DNA from 4 places in the Actinoplanes sp. NPDC051475 genome. Region 4 is predicted to be linked to each of the others. Evidence: riboswitches for the same ligand, from Rfam matches in the RefSeq annotation. Region 4 holds a riboswitch; each other region holds the start of a gene.
The links. Region 4 has a riboswitch for cyclic di-AMP ahead of AB0368_RS23165 (NlpC/P60 family protein). Riboswitches for the same ligand answer to the same signal wherever they lie in the genome.
Positions count from the first base shown of each region.

Region 1: linked by a shared signal. The riboswitch ahead of AB0368_RS35185 (transglycosylase family protein) and the one ahead of AB0368_RS23165 (NlpC/P60 family protein) in region 4 are both predicted to bind cyclic di-AMP.
Region 2: linked by a shared signal. The riboswitch ahead of AB0368_RS05290 (hypothetical protein) and the one ahead of AB0368_RS23165 (NlpC/P60 family protein) in region 4 are both predicted to bind cyclic di-AMP.
Region 3: linked by a shared signal. The riboswitch ahead of AB0368_RS31825 (NlpC/P60 family protein) and the one ahead of AB0368_RS23165 (NlpC/P60 family protein) in region 4 are both predicted to bind cyclic di-AMP.

Region 1 covers NZ_JBFAZZ010000025.1:51,940-57,723, reverse strand. The annotation lists gene AB0368_RS35200 (cellulase family glycosylhydrolase) at 1-1,319, shown strand, start outside; gene AB0368_RS35195 (hypothetical protein) at 1,405-1,611, opposite strand; gene AB0368_RS35190 (GNAT family protein) at 1,710-2,192, opposite strand; gene AB0368_RS35185 (transglycosylase family protein) at 2,311-2,955, opposite strand; cyclic di-AMP (ydaO/yuaA leader) riboswitch at 2,957-3,135, opposite strand; gene AB0368_RS35180 (Hpt domain-containing protein) at 3,312-3,695, shown strand; gene AB0368_RS35175 (response regulator) at 3,706-4,128, opposite strand; gene AB0368_RS35170 (DUF2064 domain-containing protein) at 4,195-4,503, opposite strand; gene menC (o-succinylbenzoate synthase) at 4,556-5,662, opposite strand; gene AB0368_RS35160 (GNAT family N-acetyltransferase) at 5,691-5,784, opposite strand, start outside.
Region 2 covers NZ_JBFAZZ010000002.1:162,863-168,646, forward strand. The annotation lists gene AB0368_RS05275 (ABC transporter permease) at 1-662, shown strand, start outside; gene AB0368_RS05280 (ABC transporter ATP-binding protein) at 655-1,425, shown strand; gene AB0368_RS05285 (hypothetical protein) at 1,441-2,511, opposite strand; cyclic di-AMP (ydaO/yuaA leader) riboswitch at 2,515-2,651, opposite strand; cyclic di-AMP (ydaO/yuaA leader) riboswitch at 2,886-3,022, shown strand; gene AB0368_RS05290 (hypothetical protein) at 3,027-4,046, shown strand; gene AB0368_RS05295 (glycoside hydrolase family 65 protein) at 4,112-5,784, opposite strand, start outside.
Region 3 covers NZ_JBFAZZ010000019.1:56,090-61,873, forward strand. The annotation lists gene AB0368_RS31820 (sigma-70 family RNA polymerase sigma factor) at 1-941, shown strand, start outside; gene AB0368_RS31825 (NlpC/P60 family protein) at 1,016-1,945, opposite strand; cyclic di-AMP (ydaO/yuaA leader) riboswitch at 1,988-2,124, opposite strand; gene AB0368_RS31830 (DUF3817 domain-containing protein) at 2,333-2,662, opposite strand; gene AB0368_RS31835 (hypothetical protein) at 2,676-3,104, opposite strand; gene AB0368_RS31840 (DUF6158 family protein) at 3,184-3,429, shown strand; gene AB0368_RS31845 (DUF1360 domain-containing protein) at 3,444-4,010, shown strand; gene AB0368_RS31850 (hypothetical protein) at 4,068-4,253, opposite strand; gene AB0368_RS31855 (hypothetical protein) at 4,262-4,462, opposite strand; gene AB0368_RS31860 (hypothetical protein) at 4,741-4,944, shown strand; gene AB0368_RS31865 (GAF and ANTAR domain-containing protein) at 4,992-5,784, shown strand, end outside.
Region 4 covers NZ_JBFAZZ010000011.1:165,254-171,037, forward strand. The annotation lists gene leuS (leucine--tRNA ligase) at 1-108, shown strand, start outside; gene aroA (3-phosphoshikimate 1-carboxyvinyltransferase) at 178-1,443, shown strand; gene AB0368_RS23150 (VTT domain-containing protein) at 1,450-2,181, opposite strand; gene AB0368_RS23155 (glutamine amidotransferase) at 2,235-2,948, opposite strand; gene AB0368_RS23160 (MurT ligase domain-containing protein) at 2,981-4,201, opposite strand; cyclic di-AMP (ydaO/yuaA leader) riboswitch at 4,667-4,834, shown strand; gene AB0368_RS23165 (NlpC/P60 family protein) at 4,841-5,638, shown strand.

The DNA.
Region 1 (5,784 bases), on a different contig from region 4:
TCGGCGGCGTGACTGCCTTCGCGGCCGCCGTCGCGGCGATGACAACGTTGGCAGCACCGTCGGCGCAGGCCGCCGCCGGTTTCACCGTCCGTGGCTCGCAGATCCTGGACGCCAACGACAACGCATTCGTGATGCGCGGCGTCAACCACGCCCACACCTGGTACCCGGACAAGCTGGGCTCGCTCGCCGACATCAAGGCGCTGGGCGCCAACACCGTCCGGGTGGTGCTCAGCAGCGGCGACCGCTGGACCCGAAACGACGCCGCCGACGTCACCAACGTGATCAGCCAGTGCAAGGCCAACCGGCTGATCTGCGTCCTCGAGGTGCACGACACCACGGGGTACGGCGAGGATGCCGCCGCCACCACCCTTGCCCACGCGGTCGACTACTGGATCGGCATCAGGAGCGCCCTGGCCGGTCAGGAGCGCTACGTCATGCTCAACATCGGCAACGAGCCGTACGGCAACACCGACCCGGCCGGCTGGGTCACCGACACGAAGAACGCGATCACCCGGCTGCGGGCGGCCGGGTTCGAGCACTCGATCATGGTGGACGCCCCCAACTGGGGCCAGGACTGGTCGTTCACCATGCGCGACAACGCCGCCTCGGTCTTCGCCACGGACCCGCAGCGCAACACCATCTTCTCGATCCACATGTACGGCGTCTTCGACACGGCCGCCGAGATCACCGACTACCTCGGCCGGTTCCGGGCGGCCGGGCTGCCGATCGTGGTCGGCGAGTTCGGCTTCAACCACTCCGACGGCGACCCGGACGAGGACACCGTCATGGCCACCGCCCAGGCCCAGGGCATCGGCTACCTCGGATGGTCGTGGAGCGGCAACGGCGGCGGCGTCGAATACCTCGACCTCGTCACGAACTTCGACGCCGGCCTGCTGACCTCCTGGGGTGAGCGGCTCTTCAACGGCCCGAACGGCATCAAGGCCACGTCCCGCGAGGCCACCGTCTACGGGACCCCACCCTCGTCACCCCCGGTCAGGGCCTGCACCGCCACGTACGCGACCACCGGCCAATGGACCGGCGGCTTCCAGGGCGCGGTCACGGTCAAGGCCGGGACCGCCCCGATCAGCTCCTGGACCGTCACCTGGACGTGGCCCGACGGCCAGCGCTTCACCAACACGTGGAACGCGGCCGTGACGACCTCCGGCGACGCGGTGACCGCCCGATCGCTGTCGTACAACGGCTCGCTGCCCGCGGGCGGGAGCACGAGCTGGGGCTTCACGGCCGCGTGGACCGGCCGGAACACCGCGCCGGCGGCGACCTGCACAGCCGCCTGGAAGCGCCCGCGGGAGGGCCGGTGAGGTCCGGGAACGGCCCTCCCACGGGCGAACACCCCTTCAGTGCTCCGCCGGGCCGGAAAGGTTGCCCGCGTTCCCCACATTTCTTTCAGGCCGGCGGCGCCGGGGATTCCGCGCCGGGCACGAGCAGCCGCGGACGGCCCGTACCGTCGGCGGGAACCGACCAGACCGCCGGAGTGCCGGCGCTGTCCCGCAGGGTGTACGCGGGCGTCGCGCCGTCGAGCCACGCCGCCCGGTCGTCGACGCTCGCCGTCTCGGCGGTCCCCACCACGTCCATCGACGCCAGGTCGAGCACCGACAGCCGCCGGCCCCGCGCCTGAACTCGAACATCTCCATGGCCGCCGGCTCGGCGCAGGAGCGGTGGCTGCGCACCGACAGCGGTACGGGAACCTGTCACTGATCCCGGCGCAGCCGGTAGTACACGAATCCCTCACGGGTGACGCCGCCGTCGGGGGTGAACCCGGCGGCGGCACAGCACGCGCGGCTCGGCGCGTTGCCCTTATCGATGCCGCAGAAGAACTCATCCACATCGGACAGCTCGGCGTTGTCGACGACCGCTCGCAGCAGGGCCCGGCCGCGGCCCTCGTGCCAGCGCCGCGGGTCGACCACGAAGGCGAGGCCCATGGAGCGGCGGCCGCGACCGTCGGCGTACACGTCGCCGCCGATGAAACCCACCTCGCCGGCCGCGTCCACGCCGAACCACGCGTGGCAGCGCAGCACCAGGTGGCCCCGGAACACCTCACCGCCGCCGCGCTCGGCGATCGCGAGCATGCGGGGCAACCAGTCCCGCCCGCCCAGGTAGTGCTGCACCTGGGGATGGTCGAACCAGGGCGCCGCGGAGTCCGCCAGCATTGTGGTCGGCGGGACCAGCCTCATGCGCACATCATGCCGGTACGCGCAAGCCGGCGGTGCTGTTGTCCCTCCATAGTGGTGGGTGTGGCGGGACCCGGCCGCCCCACGGGGGAAGGGCGGCCGGGCCGGTCTCCGCCAGGCCTCAGAGGGCCAGGCGTTGCCCCGGGAAGATGAGGTTCGGGTTGCCACCGATCTCACCGCGGTTCAGCTGGTACAGCGCGCGCCAGCCGCCCTTGACGTGGTGGCTGCTCGCGATCTTCGCCAGGGTGTCGCCGGAGCGCACGGTGTAGGACTTGCCGGTCGCGTGCGCCGGCGTGCTCTTGCGCGTCGTGCTCCTGTGCGTCGTGCTCCTGTGCGTCGTGCTCCTGTGCGTCGTGCTCCTGTGCGAGGACGACTTCGACGAGGCCCCGGACGTGTTCCTGCCCGAGTAGGACTTCGAGGAGCCGGCCTTCCTGCCGCACACCGGCCAGGCGCCGATGCCCTGGCCGTCGAGGACCTTCTCGGCGATGCGGATCTGCTCCGCGCGGCTCGCCTTGTTCGCCGTGCTCGCGTACTTGCCGCCGCCGTACGCCTTCCAGGTGCTGCGGCTGAACTGCAGGCCGCCGTAGAAGCCGTTGCCGGTGCTGATGCTCCAGTTGCCGCCGGACTCGCACTGCGCGACGGCGTCCCAGTTCACACTGGACCTGGCCGCTGCCGGCGATGCCGGGCCCAGCAGGGCGGCGGTGCCGGCCGCGCCCGCGACCACCAGGCCGAGGGCACGCAGGGACTGCTTGCGGATCTGTGCCATGAAAGGAAACCTCCACGCCTGCGAGGTCAGCTGTCGGGTTCGGGCCGAGGAGCCCGGCCGCGTGTGGCGGCTTCACCCCGAGGCGCGGCTTGCGCGCCGTGGAACCTGTGGGTCCCCCGCTCCATGCCTGTCGGTTGAGGTCCCGGCCCGGTCGGCGGCAGGACTCGGCGTTACCGACCGCGGGGCCCGCATCTGCGGACCGGCCGACCGTAGCCACTTCCCCCCGGGCGATCGCAAACTTCCGGGGCCGAACGTGACGTTGTTTACACCCTTGCGACCGGATTGATCTTTCTCCGAGGTGTCGTTCGAACCGGGATAATCACCGCGAAGCGGGCCATCGGCCGTACCGTTGGATCATGGAAGATCCTGCCGTCGCCGTCCGCGCCCGGCTCCTCGAGATCACCGGGCCCGAACCCGGTGGGCCGGAATGCGCGCTGCTCGTCAGGCTGCTGACGTCGTACACCGTCAAGACGCCGCCGGCTCTGGAGCGGCTGGCCGAGGCTCTGGCCGCCGGGGACCTCGCCGCCGTCCAGGACCAGGCACACGCCCTCAAGGGATCGGCGGCCAACATCGGCGCCGCCGAGCTGACCGATCTCTTCGGCGAGCTGGAGGACGCGGCGCGCGACGGCCACCTCCTGGAACCCCGGGCGACGCTGGACCGCATCCACGGCGCCTACGGCCGGGTGGCACCGGTGTGCACCCGCATCGCCGGTGACCTTCAGCAGGAGGCCGTGCGTTGACCGAGAGGGATCATTCGTCCCACCAGTTCGCCGGCGCCGTCGCGCTCACGTTCTCGGCCAGGAGGCTCTGCAGGACACTGGCCAGGACGCTCGGCTGTGCCGGCTTCTCGAGGTACGGCGCATCCGGCCGCACGAGCCCCTGGGCCAGGGCGACATGCCGGGGGATCCCGCTGATGTAGATCACGTGCATGCGGGGATACACGGCGCTGATGGCCCGGGCGAGGTCGCCCCGGCTGTCTCCGGGCAACGACAGGTCGGCGATGAGGGCGTCGATCCGGCCCTCCTGCTCCCGGCACACCTGCATGGCCGACTCCTGGTCCAGCGCGGTGAAGACGCGGAAGCCCCGGGCGGCGAGCATGTGGGCCGTGGTCTCGAGGACGTCGGCGTCGTCGTCGACCATCAGGACCGTGGCGTGACCGGAAAGGTTCGTCATTCTCGCCTCCTTGCGACCCAGCCTAAGTGCACGAACCGTGCCGCGACCGGCGTTTGTGCCGGTGGGTCACGGGACGGGCAGGGTCGGCAGCAGGGCCACCCGCAGCCCGAGCCGCAACGCGGCCAGCATGAGGGTCCCCGAGTCGGTCAGCGGCTCGAGTTCCGGCGCCCGGGACGGCTCCCGCAGGCCGAACGCATACCAGCCGCCGTCGCTGGTCGGGCCGATCACCGCATCGAAGCTGCGCAACAGCCCGTAGGCGTCACCCAGCAACCGCGCGCTCACCTCCGCCGCGATCACCAGGTAGGCACTCCCGCTCCCGGGGCCGGGGGGCGAGAGCCGCGAGTCACAGCGGAAGAACCGTCGAGTCCGGGTCATGCCCCGGTAGTGGCCGCCGGCGCCCGGAAGGTTGCCTGCCTGGGCGAGAAACCTACAGCCGGATCCATTCCGTCGCCGTCGTCACCGACTCCAGCACCGCGGCCAGTGGTTCGACCCCGAGGCCCGGGCCCGCCGGCACCGGCAGGTGGCCGTTCTCGAGCACGAAGGGCGCGGTGAGGTCGGTGGCGAAGTAGCGGTCCGAGGCCGAAGTGTCGCCGGGCAGTGTGAAGCCCGGCAGGGCGGCGAGGGCGACGTTCGCCGCCCGCCCCAGCCCGGTCTCCAGCATGCCCCCGCACCACACCGGTACACCGTGCGCCACGCACACGTCGTGGATCCGCCGCGCCTCCAGGTAGCCGCCGACCCGGCCGGGCTTCACGTTGACCACCGAGCACGCGCCGAGCGTGATCGCGGCCGCGGCGACCCGGGCCGAGGTGATCGACTCGTCCAGGCACACCGGCGTGGTGATGAGCTTGGCCAGCTCCGCGTGCCCGAGGACGTCCTCCTCGTCCAGCGGTTGCTCGATCAGCAACAGCCCGAACGGGTCCAGCCGGCCCAGGTGCCGCGCGTCGGCGAGCGTGTACGCGGTGTTGGCGTCCACCTGCATCAGCACCTCGTCGCCGAAGCGCTCGCGGACGGCGCGGACCGGCTCGACGTCCCAGCCCGGCTGGATCTTGAGCTTGATCCGGACGTAGCCGGCGGCCAGGTAGCCGCCCACCGCGTCGAGCAGCTCCGCGATCGAGCCCATGATGCCGACGGACACCCCGCACGGCACGCGGTCGCGGACGGCGCCCAGCTCGCGGGCCAGCGACCGGCCCTCGGCGCGCAGCTCGGCGTCGAGGACCGCGGTCTCCACCGCCGCCTTGGCCATGCGGTGGCCCTTGAACGGGGCGAGGACGGGCGCGACCCGGTGGGCGTCGAGCCGGGGCGCGGCCGCGAGCGCCGGCACCAGGTAGCGGCGCAGCACGTCCGCGGCGGCCTCGGTGTACTCGCTCGAGTAGCGCGGGTCGGCCATCGCCACGCACTCGCCCCAGCCCTCGGCCCGGTCCGTGACCACCCGCAGCAGCAGCACGTCGCGGGCGGTCTCGGTGCCGAACGAGGTACGGAACGGCGCGACCAGCGGCATGGCGATGCGGCGCAGCTCGATGCCCTCCAGCTTCATGACGACCTCACAGGGACGCCGGCGAGCTTCACGAGGGCCTCCTCAGGACGTACCAGCCGGTGCGGTCGAAACCGGTGACGCGGGCGCCGGTGGCGAGCAGCGCGGACAGGGTCGCCCGGACC
Region 2 (5,784 bases), on a different contig from region 4:
CTGTCTACTACGTGATCTTCGGGCTCGTCCTCAGCACGGCGCGGGGCGTCGACAACTTCATCGCCTACCTCTGCACCGGCGTGTTCGTCTTCCAGTTCACCCAGTCGGTGGTACAGGCGGGCATCCAGGCGATCAGCGGAAACCTCGGGCTCATCCGGGCCCTGCACTTCCCGCGTGCGAGCCTGCCGCTCGCGATCACCATGGTCGAGGTCCGCAACATGCTGGCCTCGGTCGCGGTCCTGATGGTCATCGTCGGCATCCGCGAACCGATCACCTTCGAGTGGCTGCTCGTCGTGCCGATCTTCCTCCTCCAGTCGGTCTTCAACGCCGGCCTCGCCATGGCCGCCGCCCGGCTCGGTTCCAAGGTCGCCGACTTCAAGCAGCTCGTGCCGTTCATCATGCGGATCTGGCTGTACGGCTCCGCCGTGCTCTACCCGGTCTCCAAGTTCGCCGACAAGCTGGACGGCTGGAAGCTCGCGGTCGTCGAGGCCAACCCGCTGCTCGTCTTCATCGACCTGATGCGCCACGCCCTGATGGAGGACGTGCAGCTCGCCAACTCGCCGCTCGTGCTGTGGCTGGAGGCCATCGGCTGGACGATCGTGGTGGGCATCGGCGGCTACGTCTACTTCTGGCGCGGAGAGAAGGGCTACGGCCGTGGCTGACCAGCGCGAACCCACCGTGATCGTGGACGACGCGCACGTCGTCTACCGGGTCCACCAGGCCGGCAGCGCCGGTACGGGCAGCCCGCTCGCCAGCTTCAAGCGGATCGTCACCGGCTCCAAGCCGGCCACGCTGCGGGAGGTGCACGCGATCAAGGGGGTGAGCTTCGTCGCGTACAAGGGCGAGGCGATCGGCCTGATCGGCACCAACGGCTCGGGCAAGTCCACCCTGCTGCGCGCGATCGCGGGCCTGCTGCCGGTCGAGAAGGGCGCCGTCTACGCGGCCGGCCAGCCGTCGCTGCTCGGCGTCAACGCGGCGCTGATGAACGACCTCCCCGGCGAGCGCAACGTCGTGCTGGGCTGTCTCGCCATGGGCATGTCACCGGCCCAGGTGAAGGCCCAGGTCAAGGACATCATCGACTTCTCCGGCATCAACGAGCGCGGCGACTTCAGCTCGTTGCCGATGCGGACGTACTCGTCCGGCATGGCCGCTCGGCTGCGTTTCTCGATCGCGGCCGCCAAGAAGCACGACGTGCTGCTGATCGACGAGGCGCTGGCCACCGGCGACGCCAAGTTCCGCAAGCGCAGCGAGCAGCGGGTCCGCGACCTGCGCGCCGAGGCCGGCACCGTCTTCCTGGTCAGCCACAGCGAGCAGTCGATCCGGGACACCTGCGAGCGCTGCATCTGGCTGGAGTCCGGGCTGATCCGCGGCGACGGCCCCACCGACGAGGTGCTCAAGGAGTACGAGGCCTACGTCAAGAAGTGACGCAGGCCCCGGACGTCATCTCATCGACAGGTGCACGTGGTTCGTGTGGTCGCTGGACGGATCGCCGTTGCCCCGGGTGTACGCCTTCCACCCGCTGCTCGGCAGCCAGATCCGCCGGAACCAGATGACGTAGAGCACACCCAGCCGGCTCGCGTTGTTGATGAAGTAGTTCGCCAGCCGGTTGCCGTAGTCGCGGCTGCTGCCCGACGCGATGCCACCGAAGCCGCCCCGGTCGGCCGCGAAGTCGCAGGCCCGGCCCTGGGGATGCTCACCGCTGTTCTGGTGGCGGAAGCAGGCGACGAAATGGGTGAAGCCGTCGGCCTTGGCCTCCTTCATGGCGTGCAGCGTCCGCGGGGTGATGCACCCGGTGGTGGTCGGGTCGTTGACGGTGCAGGACTCATTCGGTAGCGAGCCGTCGGAGTTGCGGGGCGCGGCGGCGGCGCGTGAGCTGGAGCCCCCGCCGGTGGAGCCGCTGCCACCACCGTCGTCCGCGGCCGTCGTGGTGGCGTTGTGTGCCTTCAGCGCGCCCTCGGCCTGCGTCTTGCGCTTGGCCATGATGGTGAGCTGCTTCTGCTGGTCGCGGATCGACGCGTCGATCGCCAGCTTCGCCTGCTCCTGCCGGGCCCGTGCGTCCTTCAGGTCGCGGATCGCGCGGTCCTGCTTCACCGCGACCGTCTCCAGGGTCTGGGCCCGGTCCAGCATGCTGCCGGTGGAGTCGGCGGTGAGCAGGGCGGTCATCGGGCCCAGCCGGCCGGTCCGGTACGACCTGCGCACGATCTCGTCGAGCGCGCCCTGCTTGGGGCCGAGCTCGGTGTCGATCTCCTTGAGCTTGGCGACGAGCTCCTGCTGGCGCTTCTTCGAGCGGTCGAGCGCCTCCTTGGCTTCGACGAAGCCCTTCGACGCCGCCTCGAGCTGCTCGACGAGGGACTTGGAGCCGCCCTCCCCGTCGTCGCCGGAATCTCCCGGCGCGGCGAGCGGGCGGGGCGCCGCGGTGGCCGCGGCCGGGGCGACGAGCGCCAGCCCCGAGGTGGCGACGAGGACCGCGAGCAGGGTCGCTAATCGCCGGCGGACAGGGTCGAGCCTCACGTGCGTTCCTTCCGTCGGCCGCCGGTCGGGTTAGCTGACGGGTTCGGGACGGAAGTGATCCCTACCGCAGGAGCTGCGGATTCACCCCATTACCGGATGGGTCCCCGGCTCGCCTTTCGGCGATTAGGCGGCGGTTCCGTGATGGAACCGTGACGAACGATACCCACGGTTTTCCGCAATCGACAGGTGTCGCACTCTGTGCGGTCATCCGAACACACGGCGTCAGTTTCCGCGGGCTGTCATTCCATCGAGTGGTAACGCAAAGTCGTTGGGAGGTAACGCTTTTGCCGATGTCGCGCCCGGTGATGAGCGGCCCGGAGTCAGGTAAGCTTTCCGCCGGTCACTGCCAAGGAAGGCACCGCCCCCAAGGTGCCGGCAGACCACCGCTCAATCGCCGTGAGGCGAATCGGGGAACCACCTGGTAATGGGGTGAATCCGCTGAACAAGCGGTAGGGATCGCTTCCGTCCCGAACCCGTCAGCTAACCCGGTCGGCGGCAACACGGAAGGAAACTGGATGACGGCAAGACCCCGCCGGTGGCTGGTCCTCGCCCTGGCATCGCTCACTGCGGTCACCCTGATCGCAGCCCCCGGCGCGCCCGCGAGTGCGGCGCCGGGCGGCGGGAACTCGTCGACTGCCGACGACGGCGACGACAATCCCATGCTCAACGACGTGCTGGACAACACGGGCCGGCGCTACCTGGCGGCCAAGTCGGCGGTCGCGAAGTCGACCAAGAGCCAGCTGGCCCTCGCCCTCAAGGTCAAGGACGCGGAGGCCACGCGGGACGCCCTGCTGCCCGAGGTGGGCGCGGTGGCGGCGCAGCAGTACCGCACGGGCGGCCTCACCACCATGGGCTTCCTGCTCAACGTCCGCTCGCCCGACGCGTTCATCGACAAGGCGGTCTCGCTCGAGGAGATCAACGACCTCAACGACAACAAGCTGCGCCAGCTCGACGCTGCCATCAACGACGTCGCCACCGCGAAGGCGCGCCTCGACCAGGAGGTCAAGGCGCAGAAGCAGAACCTCGAGCTGATGACGAAGCAGAAGGAGTCCGCCGAGAAGGCCCTCGACCTGGTCGGCGGCAAGACGGTGACCGGCGGCTTCGTGCTGGCCAAGTCCCGGGTGGCGGCGCCCGCGCCCCGCAACGCGGACGGGGAGTTCGGCCCGCTGCCGTGCAACGTCGACGACCCGACCACGAGCGGCTGCATCACGGCGCGCACGCTGCACATGTACCAAGAGGTGAAGAAGGCCGGATTCAACCGCTTCGTAGGTTGTCACCGCGACGGCGGCCCGTTCGAGCACCCGAAGGGCCGCGCCTGCGACTGGTCCCTGCAGAAGAGCGGCTTCTCACCCTGGCACAACCAGGACACCCGCGAGTACGGCAACAACCTGATGGCGTTCGCGGTCCGCAACGCCGACCGGCTGGGCATCCTGTACGTCATCTGGAACCGCATGATCTGGTTCCCGGCGACGGGCTGGAAGACGTATCACGGACCGTCCAACCACACGGACCACGTGCACATCTCGATGCTGTAGCAGCGCCCCACGCGACGAAGCCCCCGTTCCCTGACGGAACGGGGGCTTCTGCCGCTCTTGAGCTTCTAGGAACCGCTCGCCCGGCGGACCGGTGCGCGACCGGCCGGCTGCGTCGGGGCCGGACCGGTGGGCGGCGCCGGCGGGATCGGCAGGACGATCGGCTTCACCTGCGTGACCGTGACCTCCTTGCCGTGGTGCAGCAGGTCCAGCCGCGCCGACCCGCCGCCGTTGCGCAGCGAGTACGTGACCTCGTCCGGCGTGACCTCGACCCGCAGCCGGAGCCCGCGCCACAGCAGCGAGAACTCGAGGTTGCTGATCCGGCTCGGCAGCCGCGGCGCGAACGAGAGCTGGCCGTTGTAGTCGCGCATCCCGCCGAGGCCGGCCACGAGGGCGATCCAGGAGCCGGCCAGCGACGCCACGTGAACGCCGTCGCGGGCGTTCTGGTGCAGGTCGTGCAGGTCCATCAGGGCCGCTTCGCCCAGGTAGTCGTGGGCCAGCTCGACGAAGCCCACCTCGGCCGCTATGACCGCCTGGATGCAGGCCGACAACGATGAGTCGCGGACCGTACGGGCGTCGTAGTACGCGAAGTTGCGGGCCTTCTCCTCCGGGGTGAAGGCGTCGCCGCGGACGTACATGGCCATGACCAGGTCGGCCTGCTTGACGACCTGCTTGCGGTAGAGGTCGAAGTACGGGTAGTTGAGCAGCAGCGGGTACGCCTCCGGCGGAGTGTTCTCGAAGTCCCACTCCTGCAGCCGGGTGAAGCCCTCCGACTGCTGGTGCACGCCCAGCTCACGGTCGTACGGGATGTGCACGGCCGCCGCGGCGTCGCGCCAGGAGGCGGATTCCTCGTCGTCGACGCCGAGCTTGCGGGCCAGGTCGGGGTGACGCTTGGCCGCGTCCGCCGCCGCGAAGAGGTTCTGCTGCGCCATCAGGTTGGTGTAGACGTTGTCGTCCACCACCGCCGTGTACTCGTCCGGGCCGGTCACGCCGTCGATGTGGAAGCGGCCGTGGCGGTCGTGGTGACCCAGCGAGCGCCACAGGCGGGCGGTCTCCACCAGCAGCTCCAGGCCGACCTCGCGTTCGAAGTCGTCGTCGCCGGTGGCGGAGATGTAGCGGCGGACCGCATCGGCGATGTCGGCCCCGATGTGGAAGCCGGCGGTGCCGGCCGGCCAGTATGCCGAGCACTCCTGCCCGCGGATCGTGCGCCACGGGAAAGCCGCCCCCTGCAGGCCGAGGGTCTGCGCGCGCTCCCGGGCGAGATCCAGGGTGGAGTGCCGCCAGCGGAGCACGTCCGCGGCCGCCGCGGGCTGCGTGTACGTCAGCGCCGGCAGCACGAACGTCTCGGCGTCCCAGAACGTGTGGCCGTCGTACCCGGGGCCGGAGAGGCCCTTGGAGCCGATCGGGCGCTTCTCGGCGCGCGCGCCGGCCTGCAGGGTGTGGAACAGGCCGAAGCGGACCGCCTGCTGCACCTCGGGGTCGCCCTCGACGCGCACGTCGGAGTGGTCCCAGAAATCGTCGAGGAATTCGCGCTGGGCCTCGATCAGCCCCTCCCAGCCGTCCAGCCGGGCGCTGGCCAGGGCCGCGCCGACCTGGTCGCGCACGGCGGGCAGAGAGCGGTTGCTGGACCAGCCGTACGAAGCCAGCTTCACGACCCGCAGCTTCTGTCCGGGCTCCAGCTTGCAGGCGACCGTGGTACGCAGCCAGTCGGGGTGGCCCTCGGTGGTAACGGCGTGCTTGC
Region 3 (5,784 bases), on a different contig from region 4:
TGGAGAAGAGCACCGTGATGCGGACGGACGAAGTCGCCGAGGAGCGCGACCTCGTCGGCGTCTACCTGCACGAGATCTCCCGGACGCCGCTTCTGGACGCCGCCAGGGAGGTCGACCTCTCCAAGGCAATCGAGGCCGGCCTCTATGCCGAGCACCTGCTCGAGAGCGGAGACGTCCGTCGCGGCGTGAGCCGGGAGGAGCTGGAGCGGCTGGTCGTCGAGGGCGAGCGGGCGAAGGACCTGTTCATCCGCGCGAACCTCCGTCTGGTCGTCTCGATCGCACGCCGGTACGTGCGCTCGGGCATGCCGATGCTCGACCTGATCCAGGAGGGCAACACCGGCCTGGTCCGCGCCGTCGAGAAGTTCGACTACGAGCGCGGCTACAAGTTCTCGACGTACGCGACGTGGTGGATCCGCCAGGCGATCAGCCGGGCGATCGCGCAGCAGGAGCGCACCGTGCGCCTGCCCGTGCACCTCGTCGAGGACGTCAACCGGATGCGCAACGTCACCCGCCAGCTCGTCCGCGAGCTCGGCGCCGACCCGGAGCCCGAACAGATCGCTGCGGCGCTGGGCGTGACGGTGGAGCGCGTCGGCGAGCTGACCCGCTGGGCCCAGGACACCGTGTCCCTGGACACCCCGGTCGGCGATGACGGCGACACCAACCTCGGCGACCTGGTCGCCGACAGCGACGCGCCGTCGCCCGAGGAGATCGTGCTGACCGCCCTGGAGCGGCAGCGCATCGAGGGACTGCTCAACCACCTCGACGACCGCTCGGCGGGCATCATGCGCGCCCGGTACGGTCTCGAGGACGGTCGCGAGCACTCGCTGACCGAGGTCGCGTCGCGGTTCTCGCTCTCCCGCGAGCGCATCCGCCAGCTCGAGATCCAGGCCCTGGGCCGGCTGCGTGAGCTGGCCCGCGCCGAAGGCCTTCAGGCCGCGTAACCACTTCCCCCAACAACGCCGAAGGCCGGTGCCCCTCGCGGGACACCGGCCTTCTGTCGTGCCGGGGCGCGTGATCAGGTCACGCGGCCGTAGCCGTACGGGGTCATGATGTCGATCGTGCGATGCTTCACCGGCTCACCGGCCCGTGAGGCGTCGATGATCTTCCCGCCGCCGACGTAGAGCGCGACGTGCCCGAGGTTGCGGTAGAAGACCAGGTCGCCGGGTTCGAGCTGGGACCGGCTGATCCGCCGGGTGGCGCTGTACTGGGCCGCGGCGTTGTGCGGCAGTGACTTGCCCGCCTGACTCCAGGATCGCGAGGTCAGGCCCGAGCAGTCGTACGTGCCGAGCCCGTCGGCGCCGTACTCGTACATCTTGCCGATCTGGGCGAAGGCGAACCGGACCACGACGCCGGCCTCGCCGGAGACCGACGGGACGTTGCCGGTGTAGCTCGAGCCCTTCTCGGTCGCCCGGCCGTACGCTGCCTTGCGCATGGCGTACAGGTCCTTGAGCTGGCCCTCGATCTTCTTCTTGCGGGCGGCGAGCTCGTTGACCTCCGCGGTCTGCTTCACCTGAGTCGTCTTCAGTGCGGCCTGACGCTCGTTGTAGTTCTGCGTCGTGGCCGTGTACGTGTCGATGTCACGCTGCCGGTTGCGCGACAGCTGCTCGAGGATGGACATCCGGTCCATCAGGTTGCTGCTGCCCTCCAGCACGACGTTCATCGTGCCGACCTTGCCGGTCTTGTACGCGGACGCCGCGATGACGTTCATCTGCGCGCCGGCGGCCTGGAGGGCCTCCTTGGCGGGTGCGAGTGACGCGGCGAGCTTCGTCTCGTCGTCCTTCGTCTTCTTCAAGCTGATCTTCATCTTGTTGTAAGACTCGACGACGTCCTCGAGCTGGTTCGACGCCTTCTCGATCTTCTTGTTGATGTCACCGGTCGAGGGCGCCGCGTGTGCAGCCGGCGCGACGGTGCCGGTGATCACGATCGCCAGGGCGGCGACCACCATGGTGCGTAGCCTCGTTCGGGCGTGTGGCAACGGTACGTGGCCTTTCTTCCGCTGGGCCGCCTACCGGGTTAGCTGACGGATTCGGGCGGGAAGAAGGCCCTACCGCTGACGCGGATTCACCCCGGATGCTGCTTCGGTGGTTCCCCGGCTCGCCGAGACGGTCGCGGCGAGCCCCGGGGGATGGGGTCACCGTTACCGCCGTCGAGGGATTCGGCGGCGCTGGCCGGCGCCACTTGAGGGTATGGCTGCGGACCGGACCAACCGCATCAACTTATCGGCGATCTCAATTAACACAAGAGCCGGAAGAGTGACTTGCGCCAATTATCACAAATATGGGAATGATCCCGATAACGGGCTGCGATTCAACGCTTTCGCAGCGTGACCCTTCTATTTCTGCGCCATCGCGGGCGGGGTGTCCATCCCCTGGACGGCCCACTTGTGGGAGACGACCCGCTCGGCCCAGAACGAGAAGAAGGGGATCGTGCCGGCGAGCATCACCAGCAGCATCCTCCCGAGCGGCCAGCCGGCCCGGCGGCTCAGGTCGAAGGTGGCGACGAGGTAGATCATGTAGAGGAAACCGTGGACGGGTCCGACGGCCGCGACCACCGTGTCGTTGTGGCCGGCGTACTTCAGCGGCATGCCTACCAGCACGAGCACGATGAGGACCACGCCGACGATCCAGGCGATGATCCGGTAGCGGGTGAGGGCTCCCTGCACGGTCCACGTCCTTCTACTTGGTGCTGCTCTTGCGTCCGGGGTAGTCGCCGGGCCGGGCGCCGGGGTGGGCGTTGAGCCAGGCGAGGTAGTCGTTGTAGGCGTCCAGTTCGGGGTCGTCGGCGGGCATCGGCTGCGCGCCCACCGGCACGCGTACCGGCCGGCGCACCGTCACGGGCGTGTCGCCGCCGAGCGCTGCCGCCGGGGCCTCGGCGGGCTCCTCGGGCGCCTGCGGGCCGGCTCGGAGCTCCTGCTGCACCTCGCGCACCCACAGGAAGACCACGAAGAGGGCGAAGACCGGCCACTCGAAGGTGTAGCCCCAGCTGAGCGTGTTGCCGCCGGTGGCGCGGCTGAACTGCCACCAGCCCAGGCCGAGAAAGCCGATCACGAGCGCGAGCGCGACCACATGGCGCGCGATCCACGCCGGGGTCCACAGCCCTCTCATGGGTCGAGCGTACCCAGCGGGGGTTTGACGACAGGCGGCACGGGCAACCGTTGCGGGAACCACCGAGAAGGGAGAGATCATGAGCGACCCCGAGGTCGACGACCGCGTCGGCACCGAGCAGGGCATCGACCCCGCCGGGCTCGCGGACGAGGACCTGATCCGTGAGCTGGGGAGCCTGCACCGTACGCGGCTGCAGACCCTGCGGCACGGTCCGGACGCGGCGCTCGCCAACCACCTGCGCCGTACGGCCGAGCTGGAGACGGAATACCTCGCCCGGCACCCCGGCCGCGAGGTGGACCCGCACCGGCTCACCCAGGACTTCTGAGAGGACCCGTGCGCATGACCTCCTCGGTACGCGGCCGGTTCGAACGATTGCGACGGCAGTACGCCCCCCACGAGCACCGGCCGCTGGACGGGTACGCGGTGACCATGAGCGCCTTCGGCGTACTCGCCGGCAGCCTCGCCGTCGCCGCGAAGGTGACCGGACGTGTGGTGCCGGATCGCCCGGCCGTGTCGGACGTGGTGCTGATCTCGATCGCCACCCACAAGCTGAGCCGGCTGATCGCCAAGGATTCGATCACAAGCCCGCTGCGGGCCCCCTTCACCCGGTACGCGGAACCCGGCGGCAGTGGCGAGGTCAACGAGGAGGTCCGCGACGATGGCAACTCGATCCGCCACTCGATCGGTGAGCTGGTCAGCTGCCCGTTCTGCCTGGCCGTCTGGGTGGCCACCGGGCTGACCAGCGGCCTGGTGTTCGCGCCGAGGCTGACCCGGCTGGCCGCCACAGTGTTCACCGCGACGGCGGCGTCCGACTTCCTGCAGATGGCGTACTCGCTGGCCAAGGAGGCAGCGGAGGGCGACCACCAGGAGTCCGAGCCTTCGGTGAACGGCCGAGCGGTGGCTTAGGGCGGCGACGACGGCGAAGGCCCCGGCTTCCCGCCGGGGCCTTTCGCTGTGCCGTGATCAGGGTGGGCCTTCGCCGTCCAAGCCCGCCCAGCCGCGCGGGCTCTCCTGCTCGCCGGAGTCCTCGCCCTCCATGACGGCGGGCTCGACCGCGGTGGCGTCGTGCTCGCTCGCGAAGTCGTCGTCCCCGTCGGGGGTGCCGTCGGAGTCCCCGAAGGCCGGCAGGCGTTCGTTCTGCTGGGTCATGTCGCTCCTCAGGCGTCCAGAGTTCGCAGGGCCTCGGCGGCCTCGTCCTGGGCGTACTCGCCCTCGGGCAGCGCGTCGATGCGGGTCAGCGCCGTCGCCGGCAGGTCCGCGGCGATCGCCCCCCGCTGCAGGTCGGCGCTGCTCAGGCGCTCCTGCCCGGAATAGGCCTCGTCGAGGTATTCGTCCAACACTCGCAGGTCATCGCTCACAGCTCCGGACTACCCGGCGGGGCCGTCGGCAATCATGTGGTCCAGGTCACAATTGCTCGTGGAATGGGGTGGGCCTGCCGACCGTTGAGAGCAGATGTCGGTGTGCCCAGTGTCCCCGGGCCTCACCCTTTGCCTTCGCGGAATACCGTTCGGCTGGAGCCGCGTTGAGCCTTTCGCCGCGAGGCGACCTGCACACCGGCACCTACGTGACGTCGCTCCCGGCCCCGCCGGGAGCGACGTTTGTTTTCGGCCCTCATGATCGCGGGTACACGATCGGCATGAATGATGATCGGGTGCAGCAGCGGGCGGCTGACCTGCTGCCGGAGGAGCGCAGCGCGGGAAGTGCCGACCCGCAGGGCCAGGCCGAGGCCATTCTGGCCGAGTCCGACGAGCGCGAAGAGCTGCCGGACGCCGCGCCGAGCACATTCCTGGAACATCGCACGTCGGACCAGACGGTTACGCCCGCCGACGGCACCCGTTAGTGGACACCACTTTCGTGTTCACGGATCCGCATGGCAATATCGGGCAAATGTCTGCCCCGCAACGGAGCACCGGGCGGCGTCTGACGCCGCGTCGCCGCACGACCGCCCTCATACCCGATTCCAAGGGACTCGGCGTCCGAAGCCGGGTCCGGAGTACCCCGGAGTCCACGATCGCGGTCGCGCCGATCGCCGCCGGGGACCCGGATGCGGGCCGGACGACGGAGGGAGCCCCGGGTGGGAACGCCGCCCGCGGGCCGCGGCCCCGGCGTAACGCGGGGCGGGGGAGTGCCAAGACCCGCCGTCCGGTGCCGGGCAAGGCGTCCCGCTCCGGTCGTGGCGGTGAGCCGGCGCATCCCATCGAGCTTGCCGGCCTCCTGCACGAGCTGTCCGTGCGCCTGCTGGGCGCCGACGACGTCCCGCAGGCTCTCGACCGGCTGGCCGCCTTTGTGACCGCTGCGCTCCCGGGCGCCCTGCGCTGCTCGGTCGCGCTGATCGGCGAGGGCGGCCCGCCCACCCTGGCTGCGTCCGGGTCGCAGGGACAGGCCGTCGACGACATCCAGTACGCGACGGGCGAGGGCCCCGGCCTCGAGGCCGCCCGGACCCGTACGGTCGTCGCCGTCCACGACCTGGCGGCGGAAGAACGCTGGCCGGAACTCGCCGACCGGGCCCGCGCCGAGGGCGTGCACGGCATCGCCTCGGTGCCACTCGACATCCCGCGCTCGGCGGTCGGCTCGGTCAGCTTCTTCACCGGGTGCCCCGGCGGCGTCGACCCGGACACGCTGCTGACCGTGATGGTGGTGGTCAACCAGGCCGAGGTGCTGGTGGGAGAGGTGCATCGGC
Region 4 (5,784 bases):
GATGCCGTACGGGAGGCCGCGCTGGCCGCGGTGGCCGAGGTACTGGCCGGCCGCGACCCCCGCAAGGTGATCGTCGTTCCCGGCCGCCTGGTCAGCGTGGTGGTCTGAGCATCCACCTGGTGGAACAGGGCCCGCCGCGAGTGCTCGCGGCGGGCCCTGACTCGTCAGAATGGTCCCGTGCCTGATCTTCCGGATGTGCTGCCCGTCGCCCCGCTGAGCTCGCCGCTGGACGCCACGGTGCGTCCGCCGGGTTCCAAGAGCATCACCAATCGCGCGCTGCTCTGTGCGGCGCTGGCGCCGGGCACCTCCGTGCTCTCCGGAGCGCTCTTCGCCGACGACACCCGGGCGATGATGGGCGCGGTCGCCGCGCTGGGCGCCCGCGTCGAAGCCGACGAGGCCGCGCGGACGATCGAGGTGACCGGCATCGACCCGCGGACCGCGGTGACCTCCGGCATGATCGACGCCCGGCAGTCCGGCACGACGTCCCGCTTCATCCTGCCCGCGGCGGCACTGCTGCCGGTCCGGACGGTCGTCGACGGGACGGCGCAGCTGCGGGCGCGCCCGTTCGGCCCCGTTCTGGAGGCGCTGCGCGGGGTCGGTGCCGTTGTGGAGGAACTGGACCAGCCCGGCTATCTGCCGGCCGCGGTGCGCGGGCCGCTGCGGGGGGGACCGGTCGAGATCAGCGGGCACATCTCCAGCCAGTTCCTGTCCGGTCTGTTGATGGCGGGGCCGCTGATGACCTCGGGGCTGGCGGTGTCACTGACCTCCCCGCTGGTCTCCGTGCCGTACGTGGAGATGACCAAGGCGGTGATGGCCGCCTTCGGGGTGCGGGCCGACGGCCTGTCCGTGTCTCCGGCGAGCTACCGGCCTGCCGACTACGAGGTGGAACCGGACGCCAGCGCCGCGTCCTACTTTTTGGGGGCGGCGGCGGTGGCCGGCGGCCGGGTGACGGTCGAGGGGCTCGGCACCGGCAGTCTCCAGGGTGACGTCCGGTTCGCGGACGTGCTGGAGCGGATGGGCGCCTCGGTGTCCCGCACCGCGACCTCGGTGACGGTGAGCGGGAACGGCCGGCTCACCGGGGTGGACGTCGACATGTCTGACATCTCGGATACAGCGCAGACGCTCGCGGCGGTGGCCGTGTTCGCGGACTCGCCGACGCGGGTGCGGGGGATCGGCTTCATCCGGGGCAAGGAGACCGACCGGGTGGGCGCCGTGGTGACGGAGCTGCGCCGGGCCGGGATCGACGCGGTCGAGGACGAGGACGGCTTCACGATCCACCCGGGGCAGCCCCGGCCGACGCGGTTCGCGACGTACGAGGACCACCGGATGGCGATGAGCCTGTCGCTGCTGGGGCTGCGGGCGCCCGGCATCGAGATCGAGGACCCGGGCTGTGTGGCGAAGACCTACCCGGACTACTTCAGGGACCTGGCCGCGTTGTCCTGACCGGGGTCAGGCGGCGACCGCGGCGGCGCGGCGGGCGGCCAGGCGCCAGCGGAGCACGATCGCCGTGGTCAGCCCGAAGCCGATGGCGGCCGGCGCGAGCGTCACCGGGTTCAGCTCGCCGGGCGACGCCACGGCCGCGCCGATCACGGCGTAGGAGACCGCGGACGGGATCGCGGCGAGGGTCGTGCCGAGCAGGTAGCGCTTGCGGCAGACCGACGTGGTGCCGTACGCGTAGCCGATCAGGCCGTACGGCGCGAGTGGCAGGAAGCGGACCAGCAGCACGGCCGCGAGGCCCCGGCGGTTGAGCCAGCTGTCGAGGCGGGCCATCCGGCCGCCGGCCTTGGCGCCGAGCGCCCCCCGGCCGGCCCAGCGGCCCGCGTAGTAGGTGGCGATCGCGGCGATCACCGCGGCGGCGAGTGCGGTCGCCGCGCCGGTCGCGGGGCCGAGCAGGGCGCCGCAGGCCAGCGTGATCGCCGTGCGCGGCACCAGCACCGACAGGAGCAGGCCGCCCACGACGGCGATGGCGACGGCGGCGGCGGGGCCGAGCGCGACCACCGAGTCGGCGATCGACTGCAGCGGCAGCACCGCCGCGGCCACGCCGAGCGCGGCGACGACGGCGGTGAGGACGCCTACGCGGACGAGCCCGCGGCGCCACCCCATCGGCTTGGGGGTCTGCTGGCTGGCCTGAGGGTCCGCGGGCGAGTGGAGCCCCCGCGGGGCGATCAGGGTGTCAGTCATGCAGGCTTACCGCCCTACGTCTCGTCGGTCCAGGAAATAGAGCTCGTTCCGGGTCACGCGGCGCCCGCGGCTGCGAGCCGCTCGCCGCGGAGCCGGTCGGCCCAGGTGTCGTCGAGCGGTGCAAGACTATCCGCGCCGATCGCCCAACTCAGTAGCAGATCGGCTATAGCTGGGTTGCGGGCGAGCGCGGGTCCATGGGCATACGTGCCCAGGATCTTCCCGTGCCAAGCGCCCTCGGTGTGCCCGTCATTCCCGATGCCGGCGGTGACCCGGGCCAAGGGTGCGACCCCGGGGCCGAGATGGGTACGCCCGCCGTGGTTCTCGAAGCCGGTCAGCGGGGGCAGGCCCAGCCGCGGGTCGATGTCGCCGCGGACCTCGCCGACCGCGCGCGTCTCGCCGCGGTCGGAGGTGAGGTCGAGCAGGTCCAGCCCGGCGCACTGGGCACCCTTGGCGAAGAAGGAGGCGCCGAAGAGCTGGTAGCCGGCGCACACCGCGAGCACCGCCGCACCTTGCGCCACGGCCCGGTGCAGGCCGCCGTCGGCGATCAGCCGCTGGGCGGCCAGGGCCTGCGGGCCGTCCTCGCCGCCGCCGATGAGATAGATGTCGGCGCTCGCGGGCATCGCCTGGTCGGAGCGCACCTGGTAGGTCTCCACCGGGATGCCCCGCAGGGCCGCGCGGCGCGCCAGGATCAGCATGTTGCCCCGGTCGCCGTACGTGGACAGCAGGTCCGGGTAGATCCAGACGATCCGCAGGGTGCTCTCACTCATGGTTTTCCTTTTGTTCTCCGCTGCGGGCAGGCTCAGTTGACACGGTCCAACTCCGCTCGGATGTCCTGGAACGCCGTGTAGTTCGCGATCACCTCGAGGCGCCCCGGCGGGGTGGCCTGGATCGCCTCCTCGAAGGTCTTAACGTGCCGGAAGGGCACATCGTTCACCTCGAGGCGTACGGCGAGGTCGTACGCGCGGTCCCCGGTGATCAGCACGGGCCGCCCGCGCAGCGGCGAGAAGTCCACGTCGTACAGCCACGAGGTGTCGAATCCGTCGGGGTCGCGGGCGTTGATGGAGAGCAGCGTCGGCGCCACCTCGGCCATGTCGAACGCCTCGAGCCAGCTCGCAGGGTTCTTGGCCAGCAGCAGCCGGATGTTGCGCCCGTCGCGGTCCACCTGCGCGTAGCGACCGGCCACAGAGGCCACGCCCGCGAGCCGGGGTGCCGCCTCTATGGGGCGTACGCCGAATTCGGCGGCGACGGCGAGCGCGGTGGCCGCGTTGCCGAGGTTGACCTGGCCCGGCAGCTGAAGCTTGACCAGGTGCCAGTCGCCCCTGGGGTCGAGCACGCCCTCGTCCTCGACCGTCCACTGCGCCTGCGGCCGGCGCAGCGGGCATCCCGTGCACCACCAGTCGCCCTGGGCCCGGTTGATGGGGGAGCCGCACTCGGGGCAGACCCACGAGTCGTCGGTCCAGCGCTGGCCCGCGCTGAACCAGACGACGTGAGCCGTGTTCACGGCCGCCCAGACCACCATCGGGTCGTCGGCGTTCGCGACCACGTGCACGTCCGGGTGGGCGGCGAGGGCGGTGCGCCACATCTGCGCCATCATCGCCACCTCCTTCGCCCGGTCGAGCTGGTCGCGGGAGAGGTTGAGGAGGGCCACCACGCGGGGGGTCGTCTCCTCGATGACCCGGGCGAGGTAGTGCTCGTCGACCTCGAGCACGGCGAACGGGGTGGAGCCCGCCTTCGCCAGCGCGGAGGTGTGCCCGGTGGGCATGTTGGCGCCGAACGAGTTGGTGGCGACCGGGCCCAGGACGCCCAGTGCCGCGGCCGTGAACCGGGTCGTGGTCGTCTTGCCGTTGGTGCCGGAGACAAGGGCGATGGCCCGGCCCGCGGCGAGGTTCCGCAGCAGGTCGGGATCGATCTTGAGGCCGATCCAGCCGCCGATCACCGATCCGTCGCCGCGTCCCGCGGCCCGCGAGAGGGCCGCCGCCGTGCGCGAGACGGAGCTCGCGACCTTGGCCCGCAAGGGCATCTTCCCGTCCGTCACGGCGACGAGGGTACCGGAAACGGACACTACGTCGAGTGGCGCCGGGTGCGACGCCGCCCGCGGTCACCGGTGCGGGGGGCGGCTCCGCCGAAAGGTTGATCGGGATAGGTCGTCCGTTGCCGTGTTTGGGCCGGTGGGGATGTTTGCGGGGGCATTCGCCCGACCTGTGCGCCGTCCTTGATCGCACCGCCCGCGGCTTTTTGTGTGTTCTGTTTCACCCGTAACCTTCAGCTGTCCGTAAGCATTACTGCGCGTAGCGTGGCGGCATTTGTCACAGGTGGATCACAAATCGGACACTGTCCACTGTGCCAAATACGAAGAGTCACGAGGGGCCGCCCCACGGTGGATCGAGAAATCGGGTAGGCAGGGTGGGCCGGTGAGCGACCGCCCACCGCTCGCACTGCACGGATCACGCCGAGCCCTGCCCCGGTCCGTACGGTGCGACCACGAAGCAAGTGAACGACCATAAAGGCATACGGGGGCAGGGACGGGGGACCCATTTCCGGTCCATCGGGTCGCAGGACCCGGGGGACCTCGGGGTGAAGCCGCCACCGGCGGCCGGGCATCCTTCCCGCCCGAACCCGACAGCTAACCTCGCAGGCGTGCCGGAGGGATATCTCTACCGTGCACGAACGCAGTTCGAGCCGGGGCCGCCGCATGTCCGTCGGCACCGGAACCGTCGCACTGTCCCTGGGTCTCTGCCTCTGCGCCGGCCAATTGGTCGCGACGCCGGCAGCATCCGCCGCCCCGATCACGGCGGCCGCTGCCGCGAAGGTGAAGCCGAAGGTCACCGCTTCGTACAACAAGCGGACGGTGTCCTGGGGTTCCAAGGTCCGGGTCACCACCAAGCTGATGAATCCGCGGACCGGCAAGAAGGTGGTCCATGGTTGGGTCCGCCTGCAGTCCAAGATCAACGGCAAGTGGAAGACCTGGCAGAACAAGCACGTGACGACCGGGACCGTCGTCTTCAACACCCAGCCCGGCAAGACCGTCTGGTTCCGTACGTACTACGGCGGTTCGCGGGGCATGGTGCCCAGCGCCAGCAAGCCGGTCAAGATCACGGTCAGGACCAGCGGCGCGAAGATCCTCGCCGAGGCCAAGAGGCACAAGGGCGCGCTCTACAAGTACGGCGCGGCCGGCCCCAAGCGCTTCGACTGCTCGGGTTACACCTTGTACGTCTACAAGAAGGCGGCGGGCAAGAAGCTGCCGCACAAGGCGAACTCGCAGCAGCACTACGGCAAGGGCGTCAGCAAGGGCAGCAAGCAGGCCGGCGATCTCCTCGTCTTCCGGTCCGGGTCCTACGGCACCCACGCCGCCATCTACGCGGGCGGCGGTTACATGTGGGCCTCCCCGCACACCGGTGCCCGGGTGCAGAAGCAGAAGATCTACGGCAGCAACTACGTCGTCCGGCGCATGGTCTGACGACAATGCAATAAGCAGTACGGCGGCACACGACAGTTCAGTGGGGCGCGACCCGGTTCGGGTCGCGCCCCACTGTCATGTCCTCCACTTCTCCCTCCACTTCCCTCCCCAAGGTCGACCCGAGCGCTCGGGTATGCCCTTTTTCG